Regions from separate parts of the Bacillus sp. 1A genome, predicted to be linked through region 1. Evidence: riboswitches for the same ligand, from Rfam matches in the RefSeq annotation. Region 1 holds a riboswitch; each other region holds the start of a gene.

Evidence for each region. Region 1 has a riboswitch for lysine ahead of ACUN0F_RS17880 (amino acid permease). Riboswitches for the same ligand answer to the same signal wherever they lie in the genome.
Region 2: it holds a riboswitch for lysine, as region 1 does, so the genes downstream of both, ACUN0F_RS29285 (amino acid permease) here and ACUN0F_RS17880 (amino acid permease) in region 1, are expected to answer to the same signal.
Region 3: it holds a riboswitch for lysine, as region 1 does, so the genes downstream of both, ACUN0F_RS24695 (aspartate kinase) here and ACUN0F_RS17880 (amino acid permease) in region 1, are expected to answer to the same signal.
Region 4: it holds a riboswitch for lysine, as region 1 does, so the genes downstream of both, lysA (diaminopimelate decarboxylase) here and ACUN0F_RS17880 (amino acid permease) in region 1, are expected to answer to the same signal.

Annotation. Positions count from the first base shown of each region.
Region 1 is NZ_JBQYLZ010000001.1:3,500,191-3,504,466, reverse strand. It holds gene ACUN0F_RS17890 (sulfite exporter TauE/SafE family protein) at 1-869, shown strand, start outside; gene ACUN0F_RS17885 (GNAT family N-acetyltransferase) at 909-1,358, opposite strand; lysine riboswitch at 1,682-1,874, shown strand; gene ACUN0F_RS17880 (amino acid permease) at 1,987-3,453, shown strand; gene ACUN0F_RS17875 (iron-sulfur cluster biosynthesis family protein) at 3,474-3,857, shown strand; partial or broken gene ACUN0F_RS17870 (DNA alkylation repair protein) at 3,870-4,037, shown strand; gene ACUN0F_RS17865 (DUF2716 domain-containing protein) at 4,102-4,276, opposite strand, start outside.
Region 2 is NZ_JBQYLZ010000001.1:5,726,135-5,730,410, forward strand. It holds gene gapN (NADP-dependent glyceraldehyde-3-phosphate dehydrogenase) at 429-1,868, shown strand; lysine riboswitch at 2,047-2,233, shown strand; gene ACUN0F_RS29285 (amino acid permease) at 2,380-3,804, shown strand; gene ACUN0F_RS29290 (ABC transporter permease) at 3,865-4,276, shown strand, end outside.
Region 3 is NZ_JBQYLZ010000001.1:4,838,980-4,843,255, reverse strand. It holds gene ACUN0F_RS24695 (aspartate kinase) at 285-1,514, opposite strand; lysine riboswitch at 1,714-1,900, opposite strand; gene ACUN0F_RS24690 (DoxX-like family protein) at 2,092-3,000, shown strand; gene ACUN0F_RS24685 (DUF4166 domain-containing protein) at 3,004-3,615, shown strand; gene ACUN0F_RS24680 (YndJ family protein) at 3,621-4,276, shown strand, end outside.
Region 4 is NZ_JBQYLZ010000001.1:5,174,839-5,179,114, reverse strand. It holds gene ACUN0F_RS26450 (LTA synthase family protein) at 122-2,008, opposite strand; gene ACUN0F_RS26445 (DUF3888 domain-containing protein) at 2,263-2,658, shown strand; lysine riboswitch at 2,748-2,929, shown strand; gene lysA (diaminopimelate decarboxylase) at 3,110-4,276, shown strand, end outside.

The sequences.
Region 1 (4,276 bases):
TTTTCGCTCAATTGATTGATGGTGCGCTTGGAATGGCGTACGGGGTAACATCTACCTCACTATTATTAATGTTTGGTATCGCACCGGCTGTAGCTTCCGCATCTGTTCACTTAGCTGAAGTCGTTACAACTGCCGCTTCTGGTGCATCTCACATCAAATTTGGAAACGTTGATAAATATACCGTTTCCAGGCTTACATTACCAGGAGCAATTGGCGCATTTATTGGGGCATGTTTTTTAAGCAATTTACCTGGTGATGTAATTAAACCGTACATTTCCGTATTTTTATTTACTTTAGGGGTTTATATTTTATTACGATTCCTCATTCAAAAACAAATTGTTACTTCAAAAAAACGTATGTCAGCTAAACAGCTTGTTCCGCTTGGCTTATTCGCTGGTTTCGTTGATTCAACTGGTGGTGGTGGCTGGGGTCCGATTACGACACCTGTGCTTCTAGCAAGAGGAAATGAAGCTAGAAAAGTTATTGGATCTGTAGATACGAGCGAATTTCCTGTTTCACTCGCTGCAACAATCGGATTTTTCATTTCACTTGGCTGGGAACAAGTAAGCTGGGTTTGGGTATTTGCGTTAATGCTTGGCGGTATTGTCGCAGCTCCAATTGCTGCATGGTTAGTACGCATCGTTCCAGCACATTTACTTGGCGTATTAGTTGGTGGCCTTATTATCTTTACAAACATTCGTACACTGCTCACTACATTTAAAGTGGATCCGACTATTATTTCACTTTCTTACGTGGCAGTTGGTATTGTCGTTATTATTTCTATTTTCATTGCTGTTCGTAATCATTCCAAGCGTTCTAACGCACCGACCGCCGGATATCCGAATGATCAAAAACAAATGCTACCATAACGATAAAAATATCGCCCGATTCACCTCGAGCGGTATTTTTTATTTTTCTATTTTCCAGTTAATCATCGTTTCTGTAGTGCCAATTCTTTTCATATGTAATTTCTCTAATACACGAATCGATCCATCATTTTCAAGAAGTGTCTCTGCAATAATCGTTTCTACCTCTCCTGTTTGAAAAGCCCAATTTATTAGTTCTCTTACAGCTTCTGTCGCATACCCTTTATTCCAATATTTCTCAATAAATCCGTAACCAATTTCTACTATATGTTCCTCATTTGGTTTCCCTTTAAACCCTATATCACCTAGAACGATGTCATCTTCTTTTCGAATGACATACCACGCGCCCCAAGGTAATACTTCCTTATCTTTTTTTACAGTTTCTACATGTCCTACAATATGTGGACCACTATCATATCCTTGCTTTCTCGCAACGTGCATCCTCTCTTCTGTACACGGTACTATATAGAGCCTTTCTGTTTTTAATTTCATGTTAATTTCCCCTTTTTTGCTTAAACGTTACTTTAATTATAACAAAAAAATATGATCTTATCATGAATGTCGAATTATATTTTCTGAATTTTCATTTAATTTTAAAGGGTTTTTCAATATTTTTTGCGAAACATTTGTATAACAATTTTTTCTTTGCTTATTGCTACATAATAGTAGGTTCGGGTGGAGTTTTGCAAGCGTTTCCTATACAATAACCGATATTTTTTGACTTTTCCTAACAAAATATCTTGCAATATATTCAGAAAGTCATTACAATTGCCATATATTAAAAATCTTAGCAATATATCAAATCCTCATCAATCCGATGAGGTAGAGGTTGCGACTTTTATGAGTAAAACGGACGAGACACAGAGAATGTCACCGACTCCGTTTGAAAGGAAAAGTTGCCGAAGTTTATATTTCTTCTCTGGAATTATGAGCTGGGGCTGTCTCCGAAAGGAACAGAACTGTCACGTTTACAAAATTACCGTGTAAACGTGGGGTGCTATCTTAACGGAAGGGTATGATGGGGTGGTTATTTGTGAAACGTTCCGCCAAATTCCTTTGGCGGTTTTTTGTATTTTTCTCCCCCGTTCCTTCCTATCTTACAAGAAAAGGAGTGTTGAACATGAATAGCGCAACGAATCAAGCTACCTCTAAAACGCAAACTACACAAGGACAAGGTGAATTAAAACGCGGATTAAAATCTCGTCACCTTACAATGATTTCTCTCGGTGGTACAATCGGTACCGGACTATTTCTTGCCAGCGGTGGTGTCATCCATTCAGCTGGTCCTGGCGGTGCACTAATCGCATACGCCGCAATTGGAATTATGGTGTATTTCTTAATGACAAGCTTAGCTGAACTCGCAGCTTACATGCCTGTTACTGGATCTTTTAGTACTTATGCAACAAAATTTGTTGATCCGTCCCTTGGCTTTGCACTTGGATGGAACTATTGGTATAACTGGGCCATTACAATTGCTGCTGAACTCGCTGCTGTAACATTAATTATGAAATTTTGGTTCCCAGATACCCCTTCTCTTATTTGGAGTGGATTATGTTTAGCTATTATTTTCCTTTTAAACTATTTATCTGTTAAAGGGTTTGGTGAATCTGAATATTGGTTCGCACTTATTAAAGTAGTTACTATTATTATCTTTTTAATTGTCGGCTTCATGATGATTTTCGGAATTATGGGCGGCGAATCTGTTGGCTTTAAAAACTTCACTGTTGCAGATGCACCATTTAATGGCGGCATTATGGCAATTATCGGTGTATTTATGGCTGCTGGGTTCTCCTTCCAAGGAACTGAATTATTAGGAGTAGCCGCTGGTGAAACTGCTGATCCAGAGCGCAACATTCCAAAAGCAATTCGCTCAATCTTTTGGCGTATTCTTTTATTCTATATCCTTGCGATTCTCGTTATCGGTTTATTAATTCCTTATACAACTGAAAGCCTTGCCGCAAGTGATGTTACAGTAAGTCCATTTACACTTATTTTTGAAAAAGCAGGCGTTGCCTTTGCTGCTTCTGTTATGAACGCTGTTATTTTAACGGCAGTACTGTCTGCTGGTAACTCTGGTATGTATGCATCAACTCGTATGCTTTGGGACTTAGCTCGCCAAGGAAAAGCACCGAAGTTTCTTGGTAAATTAGATAGCCGCGGTGTACCTGTTAACGCATTAATCGTAACATCGATTGTCGGTAGTATCGCTTTCATTGCTTCTTTATTCGGTGACGGTGTTGTATACATTTGGTTATTAAACGCATCTGGAATGTCTGGCTTTATCGCATGGGTCGGAATTGCAATTAGTCATTACCGTTTCCGTAAAGCATATATCGCTCAAGGTAAAGATTTAAAAGACTTACCATATAGAGCAAAATGGTTCCCGTTCGGTCCAATCTTCGCATTTGCACTTTGTGTCATCGTAATTTTAGGACAAAACTACGGCGCATTTATGGGCGAAGCAATCGATTGGAACGGTGTACTCGTTTCTTACATCGGTTTACCACTCTTCTTAGTACTATGGTTAGGATATAAATTTACGAAGAAAACAAAAGTGATCCCACTTGATAAATGTGAATTGAAATAAAGTGAAACGAGCAAACAAATATGTTTGCTCGTTTTTTATTCCAATGCTTCTCCCTTCCCTATTCCTCCTGTTTTTGCAATAATAAAGGAAATATACATAAAGACATTCGCATTACTGATGAAGCAAAAGCAGCTATACATAGATTAGAACGTGAAGACAAAAAAATCATTCGCATTAGAGGAACAATGACAAACTCTTGCAGTATTTTCGTTGATGTTGATTTAATTTGGGATACATATGATGCAGATGATGTTGTATATGAAGATGCTGATTTTATTGTACAAATGGATTCATTTACGAAAGACTACACTGGTGATACGGTGACACTTGATTATAAAACGACAGGTTTTAGTATTACGACTCCGAGTGAGACTTTAGTTTATGGGTTGTCGATTAAAAAATAAAATTTGTTTTTATCAGTAGCCAATCATATTAACGACATTAAGAAAGAAGATAAAGAACTCTTTTTTCAATGGTTGCAGCAGTTACGTGATAAACAACATCCGATTAACCCTTGGATTATAAAACATGGGTTAAGAACGGTGATAAAAAGTGATGCTTTGCCAAAAGTTTTTTCTTTTTAAGTATTTTAAAGAAAACCGCTTATGCTTCAAAAATGAAATATAAACGGTTTTCCTCTTTCAACCATTACCCTTGCCTTAAAATATTTCGAAACATTTCCGGCTTATTTCGTTCAAAGCTTTCTATAAGTTCTTTTCCAAATATCGTTATACTCTCTTCCCAAGGTTGGCCTAAATAGCCCCACTTAAAGTCTTTCTGAATAAAGAAGTAGTAATCTCCATTTGGAAATACAGGTATCATC
Region 2 (4,276 bases), 2.2 Mb from region 1:
GCTTGACGATATGCACAAAAATGCATAAAAGCGTACGTTACGATATACGCAACGTACGCTTTTTATAAGACAAAGATGCCTTATATATCCGCACGGGTTGCGTAATGATATGAATGTTTTCTGCCATTTAACAGAGCTAAGCCCATCACATTTACGATTACAATCATTACGCACACCCCCTTCATTTATTTTCCATTTATAATCTTACAACTTTATTGAGTATTCTGTCAATTATTTTTTTTACAAACCGAATAAAAATATATGCTACATCATTTTGAAATAAGAGAATCTTCTGTAAGAAAGGGCATACAAAATAAAAAAAGAATAAGAAATCGTTTTCACAAACATTTCATTTGAAAAATGTTATCAAACACCCTACAATCACCTTATACTCACTCTTACAAGTTGCTATTTTAGGAGGACTAATCATGACAACTAGCAATACGTACAAATTTTATTTAAACGGAGAATGGAGAGAAACCTCTTCAGGAGAAACAATCGAAATTCCATCTCCATACTTACACGAAGTAATTGGACAAGTACAAGCAATTACTCGCGGAGAAGTAGATGAAGCAATTGCATCTGCAAAAGAAGCTCAAAAATCATGGGCGGAAGCTTCTCTACAAGATCGCGCAAAATATTTATATAAATGGGCTGATGAGCTCGTAAATATGCAAGATGAAATTGCCGATATCATTATGAAAGAAGTCGGTAAAGGATATAAAGATGCGAAGAAAGAAGTTGTTCGTACAGCTGATTTCATTCGTTACACAATCGAAGAAGCTCTTCATATGCACGGAGAAAGCATGATGGGCGATAGCTTCCCTGGCGGAACGAAATCTAAACTTGCGATCATCCAACGCGCACCACTTGGTGTTGTATTAGCAATCGCACCATTTAACTACCCAGTAAACTTATCTGCTGCAAAACTTGCACCAGCATTAATTATGGGTAACGCTGTTATTTTCAAACCTGCAACTCAAGGTGCAATTAGTGGTATTAAAATGGTTGAAGCACTACATAAAGCTGGCCTTCCAAAAGGTCTTGTAAACGTAGCTACAGGACGTGGTTCTGTAATTGGTGACTACTTAGTAGAACACGAAGGCATCAATATGGTATCGTTCACAGGTGGTACAAACACAGGTAAACATTTAGCGAAAAAAGCTGCAATGATTCCACTTGTATTAGAACTTGGTGGTAAAGACCCTGGTATCGTTCGTGAAGATGCTGACTTACAAGATGCTGCAAACCATATCGTAAGCGGTGCATTCTCTTACTCTGGTCAACGTTGTACAGCTATTAAACGTGTACTTGTACACGAAAACGTAGCGGACGAGCTTGTTGGCTTATTAAAAGCGCAAGTAGCTGAGCTATCAGTTGGATCTCCAGAACAAGACAGCACAATCGTTCCATTAATCGACGACAAGTCTGCTGACTTCGTTCAAGGTTTAGTTGACGACGCTGTTGAAAAAGGTGCAACAATCGTTATCGGTAACAAACGTGAGCGTAACTTAATTTACCCAACATTAATCGACCACGTAACAGAAGAAATGAAAGTTGCTTGGGAAGAGCCATTCGGCCCAATCCTTCCAATCATCCGTGTTTCTTCAGATGAACAAGCAATTGAAATTGCTAACAAATCAGAGTTCGGCTTGCAAGCAAGTGTCTTCACAAAAGACATTAACAAAGCATTTGCAATTGCTAACAAAATCGAAACTGGTTCTGTTCAAATTAACGGACGCACAGAGCGCGGCCCTGACCACTTCCCATTCATCGGTGTAAAAGGTTCAGGTATGGGCGCACAAGGTATTCGTAAGAGCCTTGAGTCTATGACACGTGAAAAAGTAACAGTATTAAACTTCGTTTAATCTTATATGTAGAAGCTGATCTAGTTTTAGATCAGCTTCTTTTTATATTAAATAATTATCCATTCCTAATAACAAACTCTTCTCTATAATCTGATTATTACTATATCCATTGACGTATAAAAATACATTTGTTACTCTTAACTACGTTAATTTAATATTTAAATCCTCATTCGTATCTCGGTGAGGTAGAGGTTGCAATCATTAAGAGTATCGTTTCAGGAGATGTAGTGGCATTGATGAAGGAATGAGAAAGGAATGATTGCCGAAGTAAGTCGTGTCCACCATGCACGCTTGCTGGGTCTGCATTTAATAAGTGCAGAACTGTCACAAACGAAACATTTCGTTTGTGGAGAGCTATCGAGAGGTATGTCGTGGGTTTCTTATAAGATAGAAAGCATGTAGCGGCAAATTACGTGCTTTTTTTGTTTTGTTTGGAACTTTTCTTCTCTACTAAGAAGACATACATATCTCCTCGCTTGACTTGGTTATACTAACTTTGGAGGTATTTTCTATGCAACAAAAAAAATGGGGCTTTTGGGTACTAACAGCTTTCGTTGTCGGTAACATGGTTGGCGCTGGTATTTTCATGGTGCCAAGTACGTTGGCACAAACAGCAAGCCCTCTCGGTGTCACTTTAGCTTGGTTAACAACAGGGTTTGGTGTTTTAATGCTAGCTCTTGTTTTCGGTAATTTAGCAATTCGTCGTCCTGATTTAACGACAGGACCACAAAGTCATGCATATGCTTTATTCTCATCACCAAAAAAGAAAAAAATGGCTGGTTTCAGTATGGTATGGGGATATTGGGTTGCAAACTGGGCAAGTAACGTTGCCATCATTACGTCTTTCGCGGGATATTTATCACTCTTCTTCCCAATTATGAAAGATACACGACTACTATTTTCAATCGGTTCTTTTAACATAGAAGTCGGAAAACTAATTACATTTACTATTTGTTCCATCTTACTTTGGGGAACTCATATTATATTAACAAACGGTGTAAGCGGAGCTGGAAAGCTAAACTTCTTAGCAACAACAACGAAAGTAACAGGATTCCTTTTATTCATCGTCGTTACGTTATTTGCATTCGAGGCTTCTAAGTTTGGACAATGGTACACACCGATGATCGATAAATCAGGTGTATCACACGGCCTTCTTTCACAAGTAAATTTAGCCGCTCTTACAACGCTGTGGGCATTTATCGGAATTGAATCAGCAGTACTTTTATCAAACCGTGCTACCTCTCCTAAAACAGTAAAACGCGCAACAGTTGCGGGATTACTTATTACAGTTGCGATTTACTTAGGAATTACAATTTTAACAATGGGTGTCCTTCACGTTGATAAATTACAAGCTTCTGAACGTCCATTAGCAGACGCATTAAACGCTGCAATGGGGCATGGCGGCGGGAAACTGATGGCATTACTTGCACTTACTTCTCTATTCGGTTCTATATTAGGCTGGATTTTATTAAGCTCAGAAGTACCATATCAAGCTGCAAAAGAAGGTTTCTTCCCTTCCTTCTTTACGAAAACAAATAAAAAAGGAAGTCCAATTTACTCATTACGATTAACAAACATTATGTCGCAAGTGTTCTTATTCTCAACATTATCAGGAACCATTGCGGAAGCTTATACATTCGTTATTACCGTATCAACACTAGCCTACCTCATTCCATATCTCGTTTCACCAATCTTCCAGTTAAAACTAGTCGCAACTGGTGAAACATATAAAAATGAAATGCGGGCAAGAATTACAGATGGCATAGTCGCAGTAATCGCACTTTGCTACGCACTATGGGTTATTAAAACCGGCGCATCCGATATCAAAACGTTCCTTCTCGGAATTGGTTTATTCGTAATCGGATTTGCTTTCTATCCATTAATGAATCGTGATGAGAAAAAAAATAAAGAAAAGAAAAACGGGCAAGTTGCATAACGCAATTTGCTCGTTTTTTCTTTTGTAAAACATATATAATAGAACAAAGAGGTGAAAAACATGTCAATTGAATCACTATGGAGCAGCCGCTTCCAACAACATATTCAAAATATCATTACATACTTTGCACGTATGATTAACGGGTTACTATATAGCTTTATCTTCGTTGCCTGTATAGGTGCTTACTATTACGCAAAGTTTCTTAAGACAGCGCCTTCTAAAGGACTATCTTTATTACTTATTACAATCGTCCTAACAGCGATTATAACGAGATGCCCTATCCGTACATTTATTCAAAAACCTGATGCTGTCTATTTGCTTGCATTAGAAGAGAAACTAACATCTTATTTTAAAAAATCTCTTCTATATAATTACATCATTCAGCTTTTTCCATTATTATTTACGTTCCTTATTCTCGTTCCACTTGCAATGCAATCATTACAATTAACTGTGCCTTTTTTATGTACAATCT
Region 3 (4,276 bases), 1.3 Mb from region 1:
ATCTCTTCTAAACAAAAAACATCTTGTCACAGTGTTGGAAAATGTGACAAGGTGTTTTCGGGCATAGTATATAAAATCTTGTTAACGAATAACACTTCGTAAACCCTTTACTATTGAAATATGCGAGAACTTTATTTCGTGAATGCTATCATTTCAAGAATTCGATACTGTAATTGCTATTCGATAGAATAACTTCGACTTTCCCACAAAACAGTCCTACCCTGTTTCTATTGATATAGGAAGGAAATAGATTCATATATTTTTTAAAGTTTTACCGGTGGAAATTAACTCATCTGCACTAAAGGCTCAATTTTCGCCATAAATGATTGATGCAGTGCCTCAACACCTGTTACTAAATGAAGGCGGTCAATAACGACAGACACTTTAATTTCTGATGTACTTACCATTTTAATATGAATATCTTCTTCTTTTAAAGTAGTGAACATATTTGCAGCAACACCTGGATTAGAGACCATACCAGATCCTACAATGGATACTTTTGCTAAATGATTTTCATACTCTACAGATTCATAGTGAAGTGTTTCTTGATTTTGTTCGAATACCTCTAACGTTTCTTTTAAATCATTAGAATGGATTGAGAAGGAGAGGTGAACAGTTCCTTCATTTGTAATACTTTGAATGATGATATCTACATTAATATGTGCCGCTGCTAATGTAGAGAAAATTGTTGAAAGTGCACCTTGTTCTAATCCTTTAATTGTGACACGTGTAATATTATCTTCAAATGCAATACCTTTAACGATTGATTGTTGTTCCATGTTACATTCTCCTTTTACAATTGTTCCATTTTCTTGTTCCATACTTGAGCGAACTTCTAAAACGACATTATGATTTTTAGCAAACTCAACCGCACGCGGGTGTAATACACCAGCACCGAGGTTTGCAAGTTCTAACATTTCGTCATAAGAAATTTCATCTAATTTATAAGCGTCTTTTACAAGTCTGGGGTCCGTCGTATATACGCCTGTCACATCCGTGTAAATATCACATTTTTTTGCTTGTAGTGCAGCCGCTAATGCAACAGCTGTAGTATCAGAACCACCACGTCCAAGCGTTGTAATTTCATGGTTTTCACTAACTCCTTGGAAACCGGCTACAATAACAATCGTGCCTTCAGTAAGATAAGACTGAATTCGATCTGTATGAATGTCAGTAATCCGTGCACTACTATGTACAGATTCTGTCGTCATACCAGCTTGCCATCCAGTTAATGAAATCGCGTTATAGCCTTTTGCTTGTAGTGCCATCGTTAATAATGAAATAGTCACTTGCTCTCCTGTTGATAGCAGCATATCCATTTCGCGTTTACTCGGATTTTCTGAAATCGCGTTAGCAAGTGCTACGAGTTCATCTGTGCTTTTTCCCATTGCTGAAACGACAGAGACGATGCTATATCCTCGTTCATATTCTTCAATAATTAAATTTGCTACATGTTGAATGCGCGCGACATTTCCGACAGAAGTGCCACCAAATTTTTGTACAATCGTTTCCATTATGAATTCCTTCTTTCATCCATTTTTAAGAATAGATTAGGACATATATAAATCCCAATATTCCTGTAGTTACCAGAGAAAAACAAAAAACACCATCTCAAATAAGTGAGGATGGTGCTGTTACAGGAAAAGGGAAACAGAAAACGGAGCTAATAAAAAAACCGCCAAAAAAGGAATACCATAAAAATGATATCTCTTTTTTGTAGATAGCTCTTCATACATACACTTCTGTACATATGACAGTTCTGTTTCTATTCGAAAACAGCCCCAATCGATAAATGCAGAGAAAATTATCGATTTCGGCAATACTTCCTTTCATCTAAGTTCATAGACATCTCTGTGTCTCCATTAGAATAATCATAAGTATCGCAACCTCTATCTCACGTTTTAGGCGAGAGTGTTTGATTTATGAAGTTGTTGGTAACATTTGTTTTATAATAATTTAAATTTTTCGGGGAATCAAGTGTTTTGTATAAATTTTAAAAATTCTTTCTTTTCTTGAAGTAGTTTGTGAAAACTGTAGCAAAATAAATTCATTGCATGTACATTAAATTTATAGTGCATAGGAGGTGGAAGAATGAAGGGGAAAAAGCCTATTTATGTTTCGGCAGAAATGAACACAACAATGGAAAATTTATGGGGATATACACAGGAACCAGATATACATACAGAATGGGATGCTCGCTTTACTGAAATTTCGTATTTAGAGAAAAAAGAAGGAGAACCGCAGAAGTTTTTATATAAAACTAAAATTGGATTTGGACTTGAAATAGTTGGTGAAGGGGAATCGATAGGAGAAATAAGAAAAGAAACGGGTGAACGGATTTCTTCTTTAAAATTTTGGACAGATAATAAATTATCACTTATTCAAATAGGGCGTGGTTATTGGAAGTATACACCGCGTAAAGAACACATTCATTTTGAGACGCAATATGATTACGATACGAGGTTTGGTCGTATAGGAAATGTAATAGATTTCTATATGTTTCGTCCGTTATTAGGCTGGGCGACTGCTTGGAGTTTTGATGCGTTAAAATTATGGATAGAAAAGGGACTTCATCCTAAGTTACTAATTAGAAGAACAATGACATATTGGCTCGTATGTTTTTTATTTGCTTTTGTATGGATGTATCAAGGAATAGTGCCGAAACTAGTGTTTACTCATTCAGAAGAAGTAAAAATGCTATCTGTGATGATTGGTTCAACGGAACATAGTATTTTTGTACTTAAAATAATTGGATTACTAGAAATTATTTTTGGTGTCCTATGGCTGTTGCCATTTCCAAAACGAAAAGTATTTATCGTACATATTTTTATGTTAATAGCCTTAACGATAGCGGCGGGTTTTACGAATATCGTAAGCTTTACAGAGCCGTTTAATCCAATTACATTAAATGTTTTACTAATGGGGTTATCAATTGTCGGTTATATAAATAGCACGAATTTGCCAAGCTCAAAAAATTGCAAGAGGAAGAGAAAGGGATAATGTATGGCTAATATGTATGAAAGACTATTAGGGGATTCTTATAAAAAACTTCATCCAAAATTACAGAAACGCTATGAGATTACAGAAGAAAATAGCTTTATTGGAGAAGGAAAGATGGATGGAATTTACGGAGGTTCTTTTTTCGTAAAATTGATATTAAAAATTGCATCGAAGTTTCGAATGTTTTTCTCTGAACGGGGGAAGGAAGTGCCATTTACAATACATAATACAGCTGAGCGAGATGAACATGGAAATGAACTTGTGCGGTGGAATCGTACTTTTTATTTTCATAATAAGAAAAGATACTTTAACGCTGTTATGCAGTTGGATGAAGAGAATAATGAAATTGTAGATTATTTTGGTGAGCCACATTTACTCGTTTCTACATTGAATTTTTATATTGATGAAAAAGGCGGGATGCATATCTCTTCAAAGAAACAATGGTTTTTTATGTTTGGAAGAAAAGTACCGTTACCTAGGTTTTTATACGGAGACGCCAAAATTGTAGAAAGTTATGATGAAACACTACAATGTTTTCGAATTCATGTACAAGTGCGCAATGTATTAATTGGTTCATTATTTTCATATAAGGGAACATTTGTGGGGAGGAAATAAGTGATATGAAAAATATAATAGTTGGGATAGCTTGTTATATTATTTTTCTAATATGTGAGTGGTCAAATGTAAACCCAGTTGAAGCAATTATTTTATTATCTATTTTGTTATTTATACCGATGTCATTTTGCATCATTGATAAGAAAACAAGAAATGGATTATATGTATTATTTTGTAAATTTGTATCGCTGTTATATCCAATCGCAGCAATTAGTGCAGTGCTAGCTTTCGTAACAAATCACTATTTCTTTGCGTTACTTTGGTTTGTATATACAGGAATTTTTGCGTTATTTGGTGTAAGTAGATTACTAGAAAGAGGATGGAAACCGTTAGAAGAGACGGCTATCGATAGTGCGTTTATGTATTTGTTTTTAGGTGGTTTCTGGTTTTTTGCTTCTGTAGCAAAACTCTCCATTATGCACTTTAGTTCTGACATTGTTTTGCTTACCGCTGCACATTTTCATTATTCGGCATTTCTACTGCCGTTATCAGCTGGTTTAATTGGGAGAAAAAGAGAAAAGAGAAGTAAAGTGTATGATGCTATTATGTTTATCATCGTCATTTCACCTATGACAGTTGCAATAGGAATTACGTACTCAAGAGCATTTGAATTTTTTGCAGTTCTTCTATATTTATGTGCTATTTATAGTTATGGGATTTA
Region 4 (4,276 bases), 1.7 Mb from region 1:
ATCATACCATAAATTTCTTCCTCATACGAAAAAAATTCCCAATTTGTGAAAGATTTCATAGCGGAATGATTTGAAAAATAAGTAAAAAAAGAAGCAACTTTTATAAAAGTTGCTTCTGGCGCTATTCAAATTTCGTTGTCATTGTTCCGGTTTTATAACGATTGTTAGGGTCGAAACGTAATAAGTCTCCATAAATGAGTTTGTCGGAGAGTTTCAATTCAGTTTTTGCTTTTTCAATATTTGGTTGACATAATGAAATGTCCGCTTCTTCACCTGTATTTCGTTTATAGCACATGTTTTTTGTATAAACATAGTTTTCCGAAACGAAGCTACCATCACGCATTACCATAAGTGGATCTTCTTCTTTAATAAATAGGTCAGTTCCAAATTCAACTGATTGATTTGTTTTAATACCAAGTAAATGAAGTAGCGTTGGTTTAATATCAATTTGACCAGATACTTTAGAAATGACTTTTCCTTCTTGACCAGGTACATGAATAATGAGAGGGACGCGTTGTAATTGCATAGAATCAAACGGTGTAATAGCGTCTTTCCCAAGGAACTGAGCCATAGCTGCATTATGGTTTTCAGAAATACCGTAATGATCTCCATAAATGACAATAACGGAATTATCATACAGTCCTTCCTCTTTTAATTGTTTAATAAATAGTTTAAGAGCTTCATCCGTGTAACGAACGGTTGGGAAGTAGCGGTTTACAACACCACTTTCCGAATTAAACTCATCAACATATTGATCTTCTGGATTTAGAAGAAATGGAAAATGATTTGTTAAAGTAATAAATTTTGTATAGAACGGTTGTGGTAAAGATTTTAGCTTTGGAATTGATTGTTCAAAGAATCCTTTATCTTTTAATCCCCAACCGACAGACATTTGTTCTGTGCCTACGTAATCATTTAAATTAAAGTAACGATCATATCCAAGTGCAGGATACATTACATCACGATTCCAAAACGTTTTATCGTTTGAATGGAAGACAGCAGAAGAATATCCGTATTTTTTTAATTGTTCTGGTGTAGCTGTATATTCATTTGTTGCGTGAGTAAAGAATACAGAACCGCGGTCTAGCGGATAAAGTGAATTTTCAACGATAAATTCAGCATCAGAAGTTTTACCTTGTCCCGTTTGATGATAGAAGTTATCGAAATAAAAACTATCTTTAATAAATTCATTTAAAAATGGAGTGATTTCTTTTCCATTTATTTTTTTATTAATAACAAAACTTTGTGTAGATTCCATTGAAATCAAAATTACATTTTTACCTTTTGCAGCTCCAAATAAGTTTTTATCAACTTGCTTATCTTTTGAGTCTGTATAGTTTTTAATTTCAGAGAACCCGTCACCACTTGCAAATACACGTTCAGCCGAAGATTTAGATTGAAGTGTAATATCAAATAGATGATATGTGTATAAACCTAAATTTTTCACGACAGTTTGACGATCAAATGAGCGTGAGAACATTTGTGGTTTATAAATAACTGAAACGACAATTTGTAATGCTAATAGAGCTGTTACACCGCTAAAGAAAGTTCGCTTCTCAGAGCGAGAAAGTGGCGTCTTGTCGCAAAATGCTGGGAATTTACGTGAAAGAAACATTAAAATAATTGCATCTGCAAATAAAAGTAATGTTTTGTACGTAAAGAGTTCTTTTATACTTGTCCCTAAATCAGCCATATTATTTGTTTGAAATAAAACTGGGAACGTAACGAAATCGTTATAAAACCCATAAAACATTGCATTTCCAAATAAAATAAAGGACAGTATAAAACTGATTCCAACTATAATGCGGTTTCGGTGTTTAGATGCAAGTAAAGCAAAACCGAAAAATAAAAGTAACGCAGCTAGTGGATTAATAAAAAGCATAAATTCTTCAAAGAAGTTATCAATTTTAATATCAAATGCTAGCTTGTACACAATATATGTTTTTATCCATAATAAAACGACTGCAACGAGTGCAAATCGCAGTTTTGGAAACAGACGTTGTAGCATAATATACTCCTCTCCTAAAAAGCATGACAGTTCTTGTGAGCCGGTTTGGTTAGCACCTCATTTTATATATACGAACAGTCCTTTGTTATTATGTTTATTATACTATGAGTATCATTATACGAAAATAAAAGAGAGTTGTGGGCTTTTTTATAATAATTGAGTAGAAAAAGGGCAGTGGGAGACAATAAAACGGAGTTTCTATGTATGATAATTATCGTGCGCAGAAAGAATCGTGTAATAATACGGAGGTTATAATGCGAAAATTATTATATTTTATAGTATGCAGTAGTGTTATACTTTTTGCTTCACCGAGTGTGTCGGTAGCCCAATATGATGCACCTCTTATGGAAGATGCCCTTTATTCTGTTTTATTTCCGAAAATAAATAAAGCAATTGAAAAACAATATGGGAGCTTGAAGCCTTATCAATGTCCTAAAATTATTAGTTTAAAAAAAGTGTATAGCGGTACATATTTATTTCAAGCAAGTATTGAAGTAACGAAGTATGAACGAGTTGCTGGGAAAATTGCTCCACCATTTGAGAAGGTAACGATTACATTTAATAATGAAGAAGGGGAATGGGAAGTGTCAAAGATTTCAGTAAAGCGCTTACCAAATGATACGAAATTAAACTGTAAAAAAACAATATAAAAAATTGTTTGACAAATAAAATGGTCCTTTGGTATTGTTAATAGCAACAATTAGATGTTTGAAAATTAAATAGACTTACCTCATCTACTCTCAAAGGTAGAGGCCGCGATAGGAAAGAGTAAGCTATGGGAGATTTAATGGAATCTGTGATCATAGGTTGAAAGGGACTATTGCCGAAATATAAGAATAACCATCTTATTCATATATTGGGACTACATTGAATAAATGTAGTACTGTCATAATATTTCTTTTATGGAGAGCTATTTGGAGATGTTGATGCGGTTTCTTATTTTGAGGAGATAACAACTCGTTTATTTTTTCAATATATATTTTTCCTAATAAGAAACGCGTGTGAACATTGTTCCGCGCGTTTTTTGTCTATCTAAAAGCGTGCTGCAATGAATAGAAGATTGGGGTTATGAGTTTTAGAGGAAATAAGGGAGGAATTCAAATGTATTTACACGGCACAAGCCGAATCAATGGGCAAGGACACTTAGAAATTGGAGGGTGCGATACGACGCAGCTAGCAAAACAATACGGAACACCACTTTATGTATACGATGAAGAGTCAATTCGAGGAAAGTGCCGCGCGTTTCATCGTGCGTTTAAAGAAAGTGGTTTCTCTTATCAAGTAGCATATGCAAGCAAGGCGTTCTTGTGCATGGAGATGTGCCGAGTGGCTCGTGAAGAGAATATGTCATTAGATGTTGTTTCTGGAGGAGAATTATATACTGCGCTGCAAGCAGGATTTCCGGCATCACGCATTCATTTTCACGGAAATAATAAAACAGAAGAAGAAATTGTGATGGCTCTTCAGGCAAATATTGGTTGTTTTGTCGTAGATAATTTCTTGGAATTAGAAATTTTGCATGATTTAGCAGTGCAACATGGGAAATTTGTGAACATATTAATTCGTGTAACGCCCGGAGTAGAGGCGCACACACATGAATATATTACAACAGGCCAAGATGATTCGAAATTTGGATTTGGCGTGTCAAATGGTCAAGCGATGCAAGTGATTGAGATTGCTTTACAAAAATCAAATTATAACGTGTTAGGGATTCATTCACATATCGGATCACAAATATTTGAAACGGCCGGCTTTGTGCGAGCGATTGAAGTTCTTCGTCAATTTTTAGAACAAGTGAGAGAGCGAACAAACTATGTAGTAAAAGTGCTAAATGTAGGCGGAGGATTCGGAATACGCTACACAGAGTCAGATACACCATTAACTCTTGAGACATATGTGCGAGCTGTAACAAGTGCGGTGAGGGAACAATTTACGGTATGTAATTATCCCTTGCCAGAAATATGGGTTGAACCAGGCCGTAGTATTGTAGGGGATGCTGGAACGACAATTTATACAGTCGGATCTGTGAAAGACATTCCTGGTATTCGGAAATATGTATCAGTGGATGGTGGGATGACTGATAATTTAAGACCTGCTTTATATAACGCTCGTTATGAAGCGATGTTAGCGAATCGAGGGAATGATGAGAATGAGGAACTTGTTTCGATTGCTGGGAAGTGCTGTGAGAGTGGAGATATGTTAATTTGGGATATCACTCTACCGAAAGTTGCTTCAGCCGATTTACTAGCAATTTCTTGTACAGGGGCA